DNA from 4 places in the Paenibacillus sp. FSL H7-0690 genome. Region 1 is predicted to be linked to each of the others. Evidence: riboswitches for the same ligand, from Rfam matches in the RefSeq annotation. Region 1 holds a riboswitch; each other region holds the start of a gene.
What was found. A riboswitch is a leader RNA that binds a small molecule or an ion and turns the genes downstream of it on or off. The one in region 1 is predicted to bind thiamine pyrophosphate.
Positions count from the first base shown of each region.

Region 1 (4,626 bases):
TGGGAGGACGATTATCGCCGGATGCGTGAACTCGGCTTTACGATCATTCGGATGGGGGAGTTTGCTTGGTCTATTTTTGAACCGGCAGAAGGGCAGTTTCAGTTCGGGCTCTTTGATCGGGCGATTGATCTAGCACATAAATATGGTCTTCAGGTTGTACTTGGTACTCCGACGGCGACGCCTCCAGCTTGGTTGACTGATAAGTATCCCGAAGTTTTAAATGTTACCTACGAAGGTGTTACACTTCAGCATGGCATGCGCCGTCATTATAATTACAGCAGTCCTAAATACCGGGAACTGTGTGCACGTATTGCAGAACAAATGGCTGAACATTACGGCAATCATCCGGGTGTAGTTGGCTGGCAAATTGATAATGAGCTCAACTGTGAGATCAGTGAATTTTATTCGGAGAGTGACCATAAGGCTTTCCGGGAATGGCTACAGCAGAAATATGTTACACTTGAGCATTTGAACGAGGCTTGGGGAGCTGTTTTTTGGAATCAAAGCTATAGTGACTGGTCTCAGGTCTATCTTCCACGTCCGACTCCAGTACCGAAGCAACCCAATCCTCATCAGGCATTGGATGAAAAACGGTTTATTTCGGACAATACAAATTCTTTTGCCAAAAACCAAGCGGATATCATCCGTAAACTTGCCCCTAAGCAGTGGGTAACCACGAACGGTCTGTTCGGGCATCTCGATAGCCATGAAATGACGGATGAACTGTTGGATTTCTTCAGCTATGATTCCTATCCTCAGTTCTCTACTATTTTTTATGACCCGAATGAGCGGAATCCGCTGAATGATAGAGGCTGGGGACTGTCGTTATCTGTTGTTCGTTCGATATCCCCGAATTTCTGCATTATGGAGCAGCAGTCGGGCCCGGGTGGCTGGGTGAACCGGATGGATATGCCTTCTCCAAAGCCCGGGCAGATGCGGTTATGGACCTATCAGTCGATCGCTCATGGAGCAGATATGGTGTTATATTTCCGCTGGCGGACAGCTACGATGGGCAATGAAATTTATTGGCATGGAATCAATGACTATCATAATCAGCCTAACCGGAGAGTGCGGGAAGCGGGGCAGATCGGTCAGGAGCTGGCAGCAGCAGGTCATGCGTTTGTCGGTACTCGTAATCAGGCTAACATTGCTATTGTTCGTGATTATGACAATGAGTGGGATGGAGAATACGATGTTTGGCATGGCCCGTTTATGTGGAAGAGCAATAAGGAGTGGTACAAGGCGCTTCAGCGGAAGCATATCCCGAATGACGTACTCTATTTACGCAAAAAAACAACGCTGGAGGAGCTTGCAAGGTACGACGTGCTTATCTATCCTCACCCAGCGATTATGACAGATGAGACAGCAGCACTGCTGGATGAATATGTTCAGCAAGGCGGCAAACTGATCTTCGGCTGTAGAACCGGCTATAAGGATGAGCGCGGACAATGTTATATGCGTCCTTTCCCAGGTGCTGCTAAGGATCTATGCGGGATCACAGTTGAAGAATTCACAATGGTTAAGGGCAGTCGTCAGCCAACAACAATTAGCTGGTCGGGCGTGACCGAAGTCGTTACAGGAGCAGATGACTTTAATGATATTCTCAAAATAGAGGAAGCTTCGGTTGAAGTGATGGCGGTCTACGCCTCTGATTATTATGCGGGAAAACCGGCGGTAACTAGAAATCGTCGCGGCAAGGGTGAGGTTTGGTATTACGGAGCCGTATTTAATGAACAGGCAGCGGCTGAGATCATAAATTTAATTGATCTACAATCACCAGCAGATTGGCTGGAGCTCCCAGAAGAGGTAGAACTGCAAGTCCGTACCGGAGCTTCTTCCAGTTATGCTTTTTTGCTTAATTATAGTGAGACTCCTGTCACGATCCATCTTCATGAGACCAAAACAGATTTACTGAGCGGCACAACATTGTCGGGCGAGGTGCTTCTGGAAGGATTTGGGGTATTGGTGTTAAACTAACGTATACATTGATCTCACATTTGAGTAGATTTGGATAATTTTCTCTTTTCGGTTATACTTTGAAGTAGCAATTATATAGTCACGGGAGCTTGGTGGGACCAGGCTGAGAGGATAGTTATAACTATCGACCGTCAAACCTGATCTGGATAATGCCAGCGGAGGAAATGGAGTTCTATTTCTATTTGTCTACTCTAAGGCCGCATCTTATACAGATGTGGCCTTTTCTATTTGTGGGGGAGTAGACCGTCTCCGCTTGATCAAATCACCTTATAGGAGGAATTGAGATGACAAGCGAATTGAACAACGATCCAATCAATCTATCAGCTTTTCCAGCAAGTCAAAAAGTGTATGTAAAGGGTTCACGGCCTGATATTCAGGTGCCTATGCGGGAGATCTCACTTAGTCCAACTGCGGGCATAGACGGCGAAGAGGAGAATGCCCCAATTCATGTCTATGACACAAGCGGGGCTTACACGGATGCTAATATTCATACTGATATTCGTCAGGGGTTAGAGCCCAATCGTCTAAGCTGGATTGAGGAACGAGGGGATGCGGAAGCGTACGAAGGAAGAACCATGAAGCCTGAAGATAACGGGAATGCAACGGGAAAAGCTGTGGCGGAAGTGTTTCCAGCGCTCCATAGAAAACCTTTGCGAGCGAAAAAGGGGCGTAATGTCTCTCAAATGCATTATGCACGCAAAGGGATTATTACTTCGGAAATGGAATACGTTGCGATTCGTGAGAATGTGGCACCGGAATTTGTAAGAGATGAAGTAGCCCGCGGCCGCGCCATCATTCCAGCGAATATCAATCATCCAGAGAGTGAACCAATGATTATTGGACGCAATTTTTTAGTGAAGATCAATGCCAATATAGGAAATTCCGCAGTATCCTCATCCATAGAGGAAGAGGTAGAGAAGATGAGATGGGCCACCCGCTGGGGTGCAGATAATATAATGGATCTCTCAACAGGTAAAAACATTCATACGACACGCGAGTGGATCATCCGTAATTCTCCTGTTCCTATTGGAACGGTGCCTATCTATCAAGCGTTGGAAAAAGTGAATGGGAAAGCGGAAGATTTAACGTGGGAAGTATACCGTGATACGCTCATTGAGCAAGCGGAGCAAGGGGTTGATTATTTTACCATTCATGCGGGGGTTCTGCTTCGTTATATCCCGTTGACTGCACAACGTATGACAGGCATTGTTTCAAGAGGTGGCTCCATCATGGCGGCATGGTGTCTTGCGCATCATCAAGAGAACTTTTTATATACACATTTTGAAGAGATATGTGAAATCATGAAGCTGTACGATGTTTCTTTTTCCCTAGGCGATGGATTACGTCCGGGTTCGATTGCTGATGCGAATGATGAAGCACAATTTGCCGAGTTAGAGACGTTAGGTGAATTAACAGCTATAGCTTGGAGTCATGATGTACAGGTGATGGTAGAGGGTCCAGGACATGTGCCGATGCACTTGATTAAAGAGAATATGGATAAGCAACTTGAAACTTGTAACGAAGCCCCTTTTTATACATTAGGTCCACTGACTACAGATATTGCGCCTGGTTATGATCATATTACCTCTGCTATAGGTGCAGCGATGATTGGTTGGTTCGGTACAGCTATGTTATGTTACGTAACTCCGAAGGAACATCTTGGCCTGCCTAATAAGGAAGATGTACGTATAGGGGTCATTACTTATAAAATAGCGGCTCATGCCGCAGATTTGGCGAAAGGGCATAAAGGAGCACAAGACCGGGATAATGCTCTTTCGAAAGCCCGTTTTGAATTTCGTTGGCGTGATCAATTTCATTTATCGTTAGATCCTGAGCGAGCGCTCGAATATCATGATGAGACATTGCCTGCGGAAGGCGCTAAAACAGCTCATTTCTGTTCCATGTGCGGGCCGAAATTTTGCAGTATGAAGATCTCTCATAATATCCGGAATACGACGAGAATTGAATCAGGAATGCAAGAGAAGGCGCAAGAGTTTCTCCAAGGCGGGAGCCTTATTTATAGATAACTTTTTCTGCTAAAAAGAAATATCTAAAAGAAGTCGTCATTGGCGGCTTCTTCTTTTATACTTTGAATAGATAGGAGTTGATGAATTGGAAGCGATTCGTTCAGAGGAAGCCATTTTAGAGGATTTAAGTAATAGTTTCTATCATTTTTTTGGATTGAAAGTCCTTCATGCTACCCCAATAAAACGTGGCTGGTTAAATCTTAAATGGAAAATCATAACGGATTCAGGACCATTTCTACTTAAACAATACAACAAAAAAAGATATAAATTGTATAACCCAGAAGAGCTGAGCTTCGCCTTTTCTCAACAGAAAAGATTGTATCTACAGGGACTCCCATGTCCCGAATTGTTGGCTTATAACCATAAAGTTTTACTGGAATCAGATATGGGAGAGACGTTTATGGTTATGGAATATTGTGAAGGGCGTGTCATAGAGCCGGGCAAAATTAACATCCTTCAAATGTTTGATTTGGGTCGTGCCACAGGTAAAATGCATCGTTTATTAAATGATGGGACCCTTAGTTTGAAAAGAACCCCACAATTTATTCCCCAAAGCCCTGAGGAACGTTTAGAACATTGGAATGTACTCCTACAACAATCAAAGGAAATGGGCAAAACTTCA
Region 1 covers NZ_CP150281.1:6,186,134-6,190,759, reverse strand. The annotation lists gene MHI32_RS27140 (beta-galactosidase) at 1-1,977, shown strand, start outside; TPP riboswitch at 2,049-2,161, shown strand; gene thiC (phosphomethylpyrimidine synthase ThiC) at 2,262-4,004, shown strand; gene MHI32_RS27130 (phosphotransferase) at 4,090-4,626, shown strand, end outside.

Region 2 (4,626 bases), 1.3 Mb from region 1:
AGGAAGATTGTTTGCGGGTGTAATTGCCGAAAAAATATCTTACCGCGTGTACATTCTCAGCAGCTGTTTACTAACCTTGTTACTGCTGACACTCTTTCCGTTCACTGACAATCGAATGGCTGCTTTCATTGTAATCCTGCTTCTGGGGCTGTTTATGTCCGGTATTTTCTCCATTGCTTTAGTCTTCTCCAGCAAAATGCTGCCTGGCACCGAAGAGTCAACACCCAGCATTATGATTGCTTCCGGAGGTGTTGGCGGTGCTTTGCTACCTCTGTTTATGGGCTGGTCTATGGACCATTTAGAAGTGGCACAAACAGCCGGATTACTGGCCGCTTTTGCCGCCTTCTTGTTTCTGCTAAGCATTGCCGCATGGAGGTTCCAATCCATGCAAGCGGTGAAAGGAAAGAGTTCCCGTATTTAGAACAGTATCAACGTTATCCTTTTAGGGTAATGTGATCTATAAGCATATTCTGAGCACAAGGATGGACGATGAATGAATGAGTCTTCAACTGAGCCTTTGTTACATACTGCGCTCATGCAGTTTATATTTCCCTTTTCTATAAAAAAGGGCGATTCTAAGCAGCTTATCCAGCAATTACAGGACGACGGCTTCACACGTTTTTTTCTGGATAATAAAGAGCTTGAAGCTGCCTACTACGGAGATGGCTACTGTGTTTCCCATGAACGAATGGAGCGCACCTATTTACCGTTTGCTGCACATGTCCTTTTTCCACGCAGGAAGGATGCCGACTCGTTTCGCCGTTTTTCCAGAGTAAATAATCTCGACTGCATTCTGGAGATTCCGCAGCAATCTATATTTTTCAAAATTCTCTCGACGGATATATTCATATGTCCTTTTCAGCTTGGATTCGTGACGATACGTGTCCAACTGGAGGGGGATTCAATTCCCTTTAGTATTGCCCTAGAATTCGCGGATCGTTTCCGTGCGCTAGAGAATACCTTCATACAGGATGATTACACTTATATTCATTGCGGGGAACAGACCTATGAGATGGTAGAGGATTTTGTCTTCCGAAATTTGGTGGATGGACTGGAGCCATATCTGGATCAATCGGATATCAATGGGGCTTATTTCGAGACCCTTCCTTTTTTCGTAGATGAAAGAATGCAGGTGCAAGCTTTTTATGGCTTTCAGAATGAAGAAAGCTCTGATGAGATTAGTGTAAATCTGCGCTATCGTGCCTCACAGCTTGATGGAATTGATCTGAACGGAAAGCCCTATGCCAGTGCCAGCGATCCAGCATATATTGCGAACTATTGTCATGAACACTCCTATAATCGCTGGGGTCCAGACACGTATTATATGATGAATGAGCAGACCTTTTGCTGCATGACCCGCGCTGAACAGGAGATTGCTGTTAGTCTAGCCAACCAGATGTACGGGCAATATTATTACGGATTTTTACTCAATATTTTCCACAAAATCGTTCTGCTAAAGCTAGCCAATATGCACTCCCGACTTCGGATTAATCATGATTATGAGGAAATAGACAATCTAATCTACTCCATTAATAAGTTCTCGGCAAAGTTCTACTTCTTGGAGTTGATTTCCCAGTCGCAGGGCCGGGAGATATTTCTTCAGCTGCGTAAAGTATACGGAAACGACGCTTTGTTCGAGGAAGTGAAAGAAACTTTAAATGACCTGTTTCAGTATCAGGATAAGTTTCAATCCAAGCGACGGGATAATCTGCTGATGATTCTTACTGTATTTACGGTAGTAAGCGGGATTTACGGCATGAATCAGGTCATTGACGATCTGGATGGAAAGATTCAATGGAGTAAAATGATTGGTTATTCTCCCTTTGAATTTCTTGCCCTCTTCGTGATCATGAGCGGGATTCTGATCAGCGTTGTCCTCACGCTAGGGGCGCTGGTTAGTGAGCTTAAACGGCGTCACCGCAAAAAATATAAAGATCTAGACTAGCAAAAAAGAAACTACTGGATTGGAAAAATTCAGGAGTGCACTACTAGACATTCCGAGTACAGCCGTCTATAATACACCGTATGCGAGAAATATAAGATATAAAGTATGGGTACAAAACTTATACTTACTTATATTGCACATAGAAATACCCGTTAACTTCATAGAACCAGGGGTGCTGGAATTGGCCGGCTGAGATTGTATCCCACAAGATACTGACCCTTATACCTGATCTGGATAATGCCAGCGTAGGAATCGCCAATTGGTTCTGGTCCCTGTGACCTTAACTAACCTTGCGCCAAGCCAGCGTCCCGATCACTCGGGGCGCTTTTTTTGTAAGATCACTAAAAGATGTAGAAAAACGTACATACTACACTTTACGGTTCATGTTGTGAAGACGGGATTCTTGTAACCTTTAAGGAGAGAAGAAGACATGCACCTTAAAAAAGCACTTACGTTGTGCCTCACCTGTGTACTCATTCTTGCCATTGCCGGATGCGGCAGCAACAATGGGAATACAGCCGGAAACAAAGCAAATGCTACTGATCCAACTGCTGCGGCTGGGACGGATGCTCCAAAAGAGCTCACCAAAGTTAAAGTCGCACTCGACTGGACACCGAACACGAATCATACCGGTCTATACGTAGCTAAGGATCTTGGTTACTACGCTGAAGAAGGTCTGGACGTCGAGATCGTTCAGCCAGGCGCAGCGGGTTCTGATACTATGGTTACTTCTGGCGAAGCTGCATTTGGCATCAGCGCCCAAGAAGGATTAACACTAGCCCGTCTACAAGGCGTACCCCTTGTCTCGATAGCAGCTATTATTCAGCATAATACGTCGGGATTCGCCGCTCCAGTAGATCGCAATATTAAATCACCAAAGGATTTCGAAGGTAAAACCTACGGAGGCTGGGGCTCACCGGCCGAAGAAGCAGCCATGAAAGCCATCATGGATCCTGAAGGTGGCGATGTGAAAAAGGTGAAGCTGATCAGTATCGGTGAAGCTGATTATTTTACCGCCGTCAAACGTGACATTGATTTCGCCTGGATTTTCTACGCTTGGACTGGTGTTGAGGCTGAGTTGCGTGGCGAGCCATTGGATATGCTGTACTTAAAGGATTATGCGCCGCAGCTCGATTATTACACGCCTGTGCTGACGACGAGTGAGAAGCAAATTGCAGATCATCCTGATCTGGTGAAGGCCTTCATGAAAGCCACATCAAAAGGTTATCAATATGCCATAGATCATCCGGAAGAGGCTGCCGGTATGTTATCGAAGGCCGTTCCTGACCTGGACGCCGACCTTGTCCTAGCTAGCCAAAAATGGCTTAGCCCAAAATACAAGGACGATGCTGCCCGCTGGGGCGAGCAAAAAACCGAGGTCTGGCAAAATTACGGCGACTGGATGTATGATCTGAAGTTGCTGGATAAACCGCTGGATGCTGCTAGTGCATTCAGTAATGATTTTTTACCGGCGGAGTAAACAACAATTGTAATGAATTACTTCGTTATCAAAGTTGGCTTTTTGAACTTACCTTATAAAATGAGAGGATTGATTATTGTGGCTAACACCCTACTAAGCATTCAAGTAATTCCAAAAACTCCGAACAATGAGGATTCCATCCCATACGTAGATAAAGCGATTGAGGTCATTCAGAAATCCGGTGTTAAACATCAAGTGAATCCGCTGGAAACCACAATGGAAGGTGAGCTTAGCGAGCTGCTGGAGGTTGTGCGTCAGATGCAGGAGGCGTTGATCGAAGCAGGCAGTCCAAGCGTAATTTCGCAGATCAAAATCGCTCATAATCCTAACGGAATCAGCATGGATAAACTGACGGAGAAATATCGGCCGTGAGATCGACCTGGAAGCTAATATGGCCGCCCCTTGTGGCGGTCGTCTTCTTTTTAACCGTATGGCAGCTATCTGTATCTGTATTTCATATTGAATCCTGGATTCTGCCGAGTCCAGCTGATATTGCCCGTGAATCCACCAGTAACGCTTCTGGTCTTTGGGCTCATACGATGGCTACGCTGCGGCTCACTTTAATTGGTTTTCCCATTGGTACGGGGGTAGGCCTGATCGTTGCTTTGCTTTTGCATCTTTTGCCTTGGGCTAGACGGGCTTTTTATCCACTTATTATTCTGAGTCAAAATGTTCCCTCCATCGCGCTCGGACCCCTGCTCATTATCTGGTTCGGCTTTGGTCTTTTGCCCAAAATCGTGCTGATTACACTAGTATGTTTCTTCCCGGTAGCTGTCGCTGCGATGGGCGGTCTGGCCCAAAGTGATCAGGTCATGATGAATTATATGAAAATGGCTGGCGCAAGCAAGTGGCAAATCTTCACCAAGCTGGAGCTGCCCTCTTCTATCCCGGCACTATTTTCCGGCGTAAAAATATCTGCTACTTATGCGGTTATGGGCGCCGTGGTCGCTGAGTGGATTGGCGCGGATAAAGGTATTGGTTATTATATGCTCCTGCAGAAATCCGCATATCGTACGGATCGGATGTTTGTCGCTATTGTTATTATTGTACTTTTAAGTCTTGTACTCTTTGCTATTATTGCATTGCTGGAAAAATGGCTGGTTCGCTGGAAGCCGCGCCGTAACTCATAGAAAGGAAGATGCCTGTATGTCTCAAGCGACGCAAATGCAACACAGAACAACAGAAGTCATAAGCTCTCCTG
Region 2 covers NZ_CP150281.1:528,480-533,105, reverse strand. The annotation lists gene MHI32_RS02475 (MFS transporter) at 1-421, shown strand, start outside; gene MHI32_RS02470 (hypothetical protein) at 494-1,945, shown strand; TPP riboswitch at 2,104-2,214, shown strand; gene MHI32_RS02465 (ABC transporter substrate-binding protein) at 2,376-3,425, shown strand; gene MHI32_RS02460 (MTH1187 family thiamine-binding protein) at 3,504-3,797, shown strand; gene MHI32_RS02455 (ABC transporter permease) at 3,794-4,555, shown strand; gene MHI32_RS02450 (ABC transporter ATP-binding protein) at 4,590-4,626, shown strand, end outside.
Region 2: it holds a riboswitch for thiamine pyrophosphate, as region 1 does, so the genes downstream of both, MHI32_RS02465 (ABC transporter substrate-binding protein) here and thiC (phosphomethylpyrimidine synthase ThiC) in region 1, are expected to answer to the same signal.

Region 3 (4,626 bases), 3.3 Mb from region 1:
AAATTGCAGAGCCCGGGGATTCTTCGGATGCTCCAGCACTTCTTGCGGAGTTCCTTGCTCTAAGATATGACCGCCATCCATCAAAATGATCCGGTCCGCTACATCGGCGGCAAATTTCATCTCGTGGGTCACAATCACCATAGTCATACCTTCTGCTGCTAATTGTTTGATGACCTTAAGCACTTCCCCTACCAGCTCGGGATCGAGCGCCGAAGTGGGCTCATCAAACAACAGCACTTCTGGATCTACTGCCATAGCCCGGGCGATGGCCACTCTCTGCTGCTGTCCTCCTGACAGCTGATGTGGATAGTTATCAGCTTTATCAGCCAAACCCACCTTAGCCAGCAGTTGAAGGCCCCGCTTACGCGCTTCTTCCTTGGTTCGTTTCAAGACAGTTACCTGTCCCTCCATCACATTGCCTAGCGCAGTCATATGCGGAAATAAATTATACGATTGAAAGACCATCCCTGTTTTCTGCCGAAGAGCTAATACGGAATTCTGAGGAATTTTCTTATGATCTGTAAAATTGATGGTGATATCCCCGAGTGACAGGCTGCCTTGATCCGGGATTTCCAACAGATTAAAACAGCGCAGCAGTGTAGTTTTACCGGAGCCGGATGGCCCAATAATGACAAGTACCTTTCCATGCTCCATTTTCAGATCAATACCCTTTAACACTTGGAGTGCACCGAAGGATTTATGCAAATTAATGATTTCAATCACAAGTATCTCTCCTTTAGGTCGCAGAGTAACGATCGAGTCGTTTCTCCAAGTAATTTTGCAGCGCCGACAGCACAGAACAGAACACTAAATAAAACAATCCTGCTTCGGAGTATACCAGCAGAGGCTCATAAGTGGTAGAGGCTACCTGCTGAGCAGTTCTAAACATCTCCGTATAGGTGATGATCGCTGCAAGCGATGTATCTTTGACCAAGCTAATAAAAGAATTGGATAACGGCGGTACAGAAACGCGTGCAGCTTGTGGCAGAATTACGCGGCGCAGAGCCTGCCCACGAGTCATCCCGACTGAGAAGGCAGCTTCCCACTGGCCTTTATGTATCGACAGGATAGCAGCGCGTACGATTTCCGATGAATAAGCCCCTACGCTAAGGGTAAATCCAATGGTGGCGGCAATGAAAGGGTCGAGTACAATACCAACAGCCGGCAAACCATAAAATATAATAAATAGCTGCACTAACAACGGGGTTCCCCGAATGACCCATACATAAAAACGGGCGATTAGCTTCGGAATTACCCACGGTGAAAGACGTGCCAACGCGGTTAGGATCGCCAAAATCAATCCAAGCACAAAGGAAAGTAGCGCCAACGGAATGGTAAAAGCCACCCCGGCTTTAAGCAGGGGTAGCAGTGTATCTAAGAAAATTTGTATTTTGCGGTCATCCATTATTCAGACATCCTTTTTAGCTTCTAGGCTTAATTAGCCTTGCTAGCCTTGTATTATTTTGAAACGTCAGCTCCAAAGTATTTCTCGGAAATTTTCAAGTACGTTCCATCACTTTTCATCTCTTTAATCGCATCACTGACCGCATTCACCAGCTCATCATTGCCTTTCAGGAATACCGCGGCACTTTGTGAGCCTTCAGGAATCTCATCAACCACTTTAATTTTTGCATCTGGTTTTTGTTTTTTCAGATCCAGATAAGACAAGCCATCATTCACAGTTGCATCAATACGTCCCGAAGTCAGCAGGTCCATCGCTTGATTGAAACCGTCCGTAGCTACGATTTCAGCACCGTTCTCACGAGCGATGTCGGATAAGTTACTGGTCAGGGATTGTCCGGCTTTTTTACCCTTTAGATCAGCAAAGGTCTTAATATCCTCATTGTTTTCGCTCACGATCAATACTGCCTTGGATACAATATAGGGTTCAGAGAAATCATATTTCACTTTGCGATCTTCGTTAATGGAAACTTCATTAAAAATGACATCAAACCGTTTCGCATCCATCCCAGCAAAAATACCATCCCACTGAGTTTCAAAAAATTCAGCTTCAACACCTAAACGTTTGGCTACTTCTTCGGCAATTTCCACGTCAAAACCCGTCAATTTCCCCGCAGTGTCATGATAAGTAAAAGGTGCATAAGTCCCTTCTGTACCTATCCGCAATTTGCCGCTGGCCTTCACAGCCTCCAAACTGTTTTGCGCTGAAGATGCTGCTCCACCATTCGTTCCAGCTGTTGGTTCAGCAGCCGTATTGGTATTCGAATTATTGCCGCAAGCCGCTACAAGAACCACGGTTAACGCCAATATAATAGTTAAACTCCATTTTTTCATTATTAAATCCCCTCTCTCTATCCGGTTTTTTTCCGGTAAATTGAATAGTACACTGCCATCACATGATCGTCAATACTTTTTTCCGATTATATACATCGGAATTGTAATATTAACTAGATTTCTACTTATATCTTACCCAATCTTGGATTAATCCTTCACTTCTTTCTCTCTTTACTTCTCAGAAAGATATGGTATATTTATAAACAAATTAATATGGACCTGTTATTTCACTAGGGGAGTCGGCCGACTGAGACGGAGCTTCAAGCTCCGGACCCTTGGAACCTGATCTGGATCATACCAGCGGAGGGAAGTGGAGCAGAATTTTCATCAAGCATGTTAAGTGTTATTATGCAGAATGAACTTTTTGACCCATTCATTTCCTCTGGAAATGGATGGGTCTTTATTTGTTTAGACGCTCCACAAAAATATTAGGAGGTTAGATCATCACGACCATTTTATCTATTCAAGGCCTAACCTACTCTTTTCCGGAAACTGAACAACCCCCTGTATTCGCAAATCTATCCATGGATATCAGGCAAGGGGAATTCGTCTCCGTAGTAGGTGCTAGCGGATGCGGGAAAAGCACATTTTTCAAAACGGTTGCCGGTTTACTCGAACCTACTCATGGAAAAATAAAACTCCCTACGCTCCCCTCAACCGCTAGTCGTTTAGGTCAGATCGCTTATATGCCTCAGCAGGATTTATTGCTGCCTTGGAGAACAGTGCTCGACAACTGCCTTTTGCCCTGGGAGATCAAGCCCAGATTTAGTAAACAGAAAACGATCACTCAGATTCGGGAAATGTTGGCCCGCTTCGGCTTAACAGATGTAGAGAAGGCTTATCCCCATGAACTTTCGGGAGGTATGAAACAGCGAGTAGCATTTCTGCGCACCTTAGTGGCTGGAGGCGGAAGTGGTCTTATGCTGCTGGATGAGCCCTTTGGCGCTCTCGATGCCATGACCAAACGTGAGATACACCGTTGGCTGTTGAAGTTATGGGGTGAACTGAATCAGACGATTATGCTCATCACTCATGATCTGGAAGAAGCCCTATTGCTCAGTGACCGGATTTATTTATTATCTGGCGGTGCGCACAGCGAATTACAGGAGATCATTGTCGATCTACCAAAACCAAGACATTATAAGATGAACTATGAACCCCGGTTTATAGCACTACGGGCAGAGTTGGAGCGAAGATTGCATGCAACCTATACCTTTTAAAAAACATCTAGACAACTATGGTCCCTTCCTTCTTCTGGTACTGCTCATTCTTGTAATCTGGGAGTCAGCTGTTCGCCTTCACTTGATTCCAGCCTTTATTCTCCCTGCACCTTCATCTATTGGCATCGCATTGATCGAGCACAGGCAATTATTATTTGGACAGCATTTATTGGCGACGTTACAGGAGATACTGGTGGGTTTTGTCCTTTCTGTGATTTTTGGTGTATTGCTGGGCATTGGAATGTTCCTGTTTCGCCCCGTAGAAAAGGCCATCTATCCCTTCCTTATCATTAGCCAGACGGTCCCATTAATTGCGCTATCCCCCATTTTTATTATGTGGTTCGGATATACGCTGTGGAGCAAAGTGGCTGTGGTGTTTTTGACGGCTTTTTTTCCAGTCGTAGTGAGTACATATGATGGACTTCGTACAAGTGGCCAGACTTACAAGGACTTATTATTAACATTTGGTGCAAACCGCTGGCAGCTGCTTGTCAAAACCCAAATTCCACTGGCATTGCCTGCTTTTTTCTCTGGCTTAAAGCTGTCCATTGTATACTGCGTCATCGGAGCTACTATCGGGGAATGGCTCGGCGGCAGTAAAGGACTCGGTTACTTCAGCCGCAGAATGGCCGGAAATATGCAGAGCGATGAAATGTTTGCGGCTGTATTTCTGCTGTCCGCGCTTGGTGTTGTACTTTTTCTGGCGATAGCTTTACTCGAACAATTATTTTTAAAGAAAAGAGGATCTAACCAATGAATCAATTAAAATCCCCACAACGAGGACTTATTTCTGTATTTCTAGTATGCACACTTTTGCTCTTAAGCAGCTGCGGGAAGGCAGACAAGCTAAATAGCAACTCCCAAACCGGTTCCTCCAACACCGAAAATAAGCAGTCACACAAACTGACGATTATGCTTGATTGGTATCCCAATGTCGTTCATTCCTTTCTATACGCTGCGCAACAGCAAGGTTTTTTCCAAGAGGAAGGTTTGGATGTCGAGATCAAAATGCCTGCGGACAGCAATGACGCCCTAAAGCTTGTAGCAGCAAATCAAATTGATCTAGCGCTCAGCTATCAGCCTCAGGTACTTATGGCACGCGGCGAGAAAA
Region 3 covers NZ_CP150281.1:2,910,914-2,915,539, reverse strand. The annotation lists gene MHI32_RS12750 (amino acid ABC transporter ATP-binding protein) at 1-723, opposite strand, end outside; gene MHI32_RS12745 (amino acid ABC transporter permease) at 737-1,405, opposite strand; gene MHI32_RS12740 (amino acid ABC transporter substrate-binding protein) at 1,459-2,295, opposite strand; TPP riboswitch at 2,518-2,621, shown strand; gene MHI32_RS12735 (ABC transporter ATP-binding protein) at 2,820-3,515, shown strand; gene MHI32_RS12730 (ABC transporter permease) at 3,496-4,272, shown strand; gene MHI32_RS12725 (ABC transporter substrate-binding protein) at 4,269-4,626, shown strand, end outside.
Region 3: it holds a riboswitch for thiamine pyrophosphate, as region 1 does, so the genes downstream of both, MHI32_RS12735 (ABC transporter ATP-binding protein) here and thiC (phosphomethylpyrimidine synthase ThiC) in region 1, are expected to answer to the same signal.

Region 4 (4,626 bases), 2.9 Mb from region 1:
GATTAATAATTGATAATACAAGCGTTACGTTGTTGATTCGGTCAGGATATCCCAGTCTTTAAAAATGGGCTGCAAACCCTTCGTATATAGCATTTCCGTAATCTCCTGCACACTACGGCCATCGGATATTTCGAATTGCGGAGTTCCCCCTGCATTAGTGTGACCGCCCACCTCAGTAGTGACCCCGGCTGACATCTTAGTTATTCCTAGATGAATTAAATGATCGCGTAGAGAGGCAGGCTCTCGTGTAGATAAAGTAATGCCCGAACGGGGTAAAAATAACCGGTATGCCAAAATAATCTGCACTAGCGATCGGTCGGTAACATCACACTCCGGGTTAAATTCCCCTAAATAAGGCCGAAACCGCGGAGGTGACAGACTGATCTCGCAATCTGGATACCGATCCTGCAAATAGCGGGCATGCATGGCACTTTGGAATGCCTCTTGCCGCCAATCATACATCCCGAGCAACGTACCAATATTCACAGAACGAAAACCTGCCTGACAGCCGCGTTCAGGTGCATCCAGGCGATTCCGGTAGTTTCTTTTAGGCCCTTTAACATGCAGCTTTCTGTAAGTCTCCTGGTGGTACACCTCTTGGTATAGTGTTAATCCATCCACCCCTGCTTGAAGAAGCTCTTTATATTCTGCAGTTGATAGAGGATTTATCTCAATACTGACAGAGGAAAAAAATTCCCTGAGTACATCTACGCAATCCTTAATATATGAGACAGGATTCTCCCGGCGCGATTCACCAGTCAAAATGAGGATATGCCGCAGACCTGTAGCTGCAATCTTCTCAGCCTCCCTGCGGACCTCCTCCAAGGACAGCTTTTTGCGCGGAAAATCATAAATGGAGCTGAAGCTGCAGTAGGTACAATGATTCACACAAAAATCCGCAAGATACATCGGTGTGAACAGCTGCATCGAATAACCAAAATGTGCACGGGTCAGTCGCTGTGCAGCCAACGCCATCTCCTCTAGCAGCGGCGTTGCTGCCGGAGAGAGCAATGCCAGCAAATCATTTTCGTTCAGCTTGTCTTTTCCAAGCGCCCGCTTAACGTCATCCTCCCGGAACTCCTTCCACAGCTGCTCATAAGGATACTGCTCCAAGCGGGCCAGTGTGTCAAAAAAGCTCATGCTAATCTTCCCTCCTTTCGTGACCTATCAAATTCAGTTCAAAAATCCAGTCAACGGTGACGAAGCAAAAGCAACTTCTTCTACAGGACCGAGTCCTGCCAAATAAGCTTTGCGGCCAGCGGATATCGCCTCGCGGAACGCTTCCGCCATGACGAGCGGATTACGTGCCGTTGCAATAGCCGTATTAAGCAGAACAGCAGCGGCCCCCATCTCCATTGCTTCCGCCGCTTCCGAGGGCTTGCCAATCCCGGCGTCTACAATAATCGGCAAATTCACTTCTTCAATAAGAATACGCACAAGCTCCTTAGTGCGCAGGCCGCGATTCGTCCCGATCGGCGCACCAAGCGGCATCACAGCAGCAGCACCGGCATCTCTCAGACGTAAAGCAGCCGAAAGGTCCGGACTCATATATGGCAATACTACAAAACCCTCCGCTGCTAAAATCTCTGTAGCTCGTATGGTCTCCAGATTATCTGGAAGCAGGTATTTCTGATCATTGATCACTTCGATCTTGACCCAGTTCCCCAGTCCCGCAGCTCTTGCTAATCTTGCAATACGGACTGCCTCTTCCGCTGTACGCGCTCCTGAGGTATTAGGCAGAAGAGTCATGTGGCCGGGAATGTGGTTCATGATATTTTCTGCTCCACCTTGCGGGTCCACTCGGCGAAGCGCTACAGTAATCACCTGAGAACCAGAGCTTGCGATCACTTCGGGGATCAACGTATTCCGGCTATATTTTCCGGTTCCGATAAATAATCTACTGGTTAATTCGATGCCGCCAATATGTAACGGGTCATGCATGAAATTACCTCCCTTTGGTTCGTATAAATTTCTCAAAATTCTATACCGCTCCATCTCAACCCCCACCAACAAAGTGCACCAGTTCCAAACGATCATCCTCGCTCAGAGCAGTACTTTCATAATTCTCCTTACTGACAATTTCTCCATTCAGCTCAATGATCATCAGACAACCCGACCACTCAGGAAGACTGATCAAATCAGCTATAGTTTGAATACCACCAGAACACTCTGCGGATTTCCCGTTAATCAACAGCTTCATTCTGAATCACCCCCTTCGCCCATGCTGTTACCTCCAGGCTATGAATGAACCGCCTTATGAATAGCTTTGGCGGCCTCATAAGGATCATCCGCTCCGCAAATACCGGACATCACAGCAACTCCTGCCGCACCTTTCCTGATGATCTGCGCCGCATTAGCGGGGCTAATTCCGCCAATCGCAATTACAGGAATAGAGCTGGTCTTCACCGTTTCTGCAAGCAGCTCTAACCCACGTGCGGGCAGCCCTAACTTGCTATCCGAGGGAAATACATGACCAAACAAGCAATAATCAGCTCCCTGCTCTGAGGCATTTGCCGCTTCTTCCGGAGAATGAACCGATCTCCCCAGCCGAAGCTGAGGTGCAATTCGCCGGGCTGTAACCGGACTCAGACTGTGCCAAGCCAACTGAACCCCCGCGGCACCAGCTGCCAAGGCTACATCGATCCGGTCGCTGATTATCAGTTTGGTAGCGGGCATACCGGCAGCCAACAGCTCCTGTGCCGCAGCGAGCAGTTCGCATGCAGGACATTGCTTATCTCTCAGGTGAATATAATCGACCCATGTCTGCACCGTGACAGCTAGTTCAACAAAATGTCTCAGCTGTAGCTTGCCGTCTGATATTAGATGGATCTCAGCTTGCAACATCACGATCTCCTCTCTCACTTCCCTGTAGGTCAGTAAAAAACAAAAAAACTGCCCCCGTAAGGAAGGCAGTCAGAATCTGTATATAGACGGCACTACAAATAGCCCGATAACAGAAATTCGTTCTCCACTTCCCTACGCTGGTCTTAACCAGATCAGGTTCAAAGGGTCCGGAAATCCATTCCGTCTCAGCCAATCGGCACCCCTAGTGACATAAATATACAATTTTAAAATGCTAACGTGGTTTATAGTAACATATTTTTTTATTGAAATACACCCATTTATTCACATTAGCTGTTCTGATCTAACCGTTTACTACCTCGCCACCATTTACATGAATAACCTGTCCAGTCACATAACTGGAATCGTCAGAGGCCAGATATACATAGGCTGGTGCCAGCTCTTCTGGTTGTCCAGGCCGTTTCATAGGCTGTGTACCTCCAAACTCGCTAACCTGTTTTGCATCAAAGGTAGAGGGAATCAGCGGTGTCCAGATTGGACCTGGAGCAACACCGTTTACCCGTATGCCCTTCTCTGCCAGATTCGTGGACAAGGATCGTGTGAAGCTAAGAATAGCTCCTTTAGTTGATGAATAGTCCAGCAGCTGCGGGCTTCCGCGATAAGCGGTAATTGAAGTTGTATTTATAATGGTAGATCCTGCTTTTAAATGAGGCATAGCTGCTTTTGTTAAATAGAACATCGCAAATATATTCGTACGGAAAGTACGCTCAAGCTGCTCGGAAGTAATATCCTCGATCTTAGCTTGCGGATGTTGCTCTGCCGCGTTATTGATGAGAATATCAAGCTTTCCTAAGCCCTCCACCGTCTGTTTAATAAGATCTTTACAGAATTTCTCGTCACCGATATCACCTGGAATTAGGATACATTTGCGGCCTTCCTGCTCGACCTGACGTTTAGTTTCCTCTGCATCTGAGTGTTCATTAAGATATGAAATGACCACATCAGCGCCTTCTTTAGCAAAAAGCACAGCAACTGCACGCCCAATTCCGCTGTCTCCACCGGTAATTAACGCCGCCTTGTCTTGCAGTTTACCTGCTGCTTTATAATTTGCCGGCTCGTATTTGGGCAGCGGCGTCATTTCACTCTCAATCCCTGGCTGATGATACTGCTCCTGTGGGGGTAAGGTTTTTGTAGCTTGTTTATTGTTGCCTGACATCTTCCCTATCTCCTCTCGTTAAGCAAATTGATAGTTAACTGATCGTCTTAGGATGGCACAACTATGCACGTTTATACGCTGGGTTTGTCATTTTCTTAAATCGCTTTACGAATCTTACTTACCACAATGAAAGTAGATATAAACAACCGTGAGAGATATACTGCTGTAAGTGGAGAGGAATTCACTGCATACAAATAGACACAGCATCGCTGCTGTGCCTTGAATTGTTCACCCTGACTATTTTAGAGAAGAAACATGATTTTCTGCATTCACTTCATGTTCCAGCACCCACATAAAGTACAGAGCTTTGGCCGCTTTCTCCCGGGTCACTATAGCTTTAGGTTCTAGTTCTGTCCCATTGACCATTTCGCCTCTGGCAATCCCCACTTCAGATCTAATGAGTCCTAATTCATATGCACTTTTCACTTTTGAAATTAAATAAGGAGAAATGTCCGCTGTATCAACAAGCTGCGTCCAGGATACAAGAGGATAGTACATCGCACCTCTAGCTCCTGGCTCCAAATTCGAATCATAGCCAGGATCTCCTGGCACTACTGCTGTGCCGTTATAATCAGTCATGTACTTAGGTTTATTAGCAAACTTTATTT
Region 4 covers NZ_CP150281.1:2,170,935-2,175,560, reverse strand. The annotation lists gene thiH (2-iminoacetate synthase ThiH) at 25-1,140, opposite strand; gene MHI32_RS09400 (thiazole synthase) at 1,174-1,941, opposite strand; gene thiS (sulfur carrier protein ThiS) at 1,997-2,200, opposite strand; gene MHI32_RS09390 (thiamine phosphate synthase) at 2,239-2,844, opposite strand; TPP riboswitch at 2,957-3,058, opposite strand; gene MHI32_RS09385 (SDR family oxidoreductase) at 3,146-4,018, opposite strand; gene MHI32_RS09380 (GDSL-type esterase/lipase family protein) at 4,256-4,626, opposite strand, start outside.
Region 4: it holds a riboswitch for thiamine pyrophosphate, as region 1 does, so the genes downstream of both, MHI32_RS09390 (thiamine phosphate synthase) here and thiC (phosphomethylpyrimidine synthase ThiC) in region 1, are expected to answer to the same signal.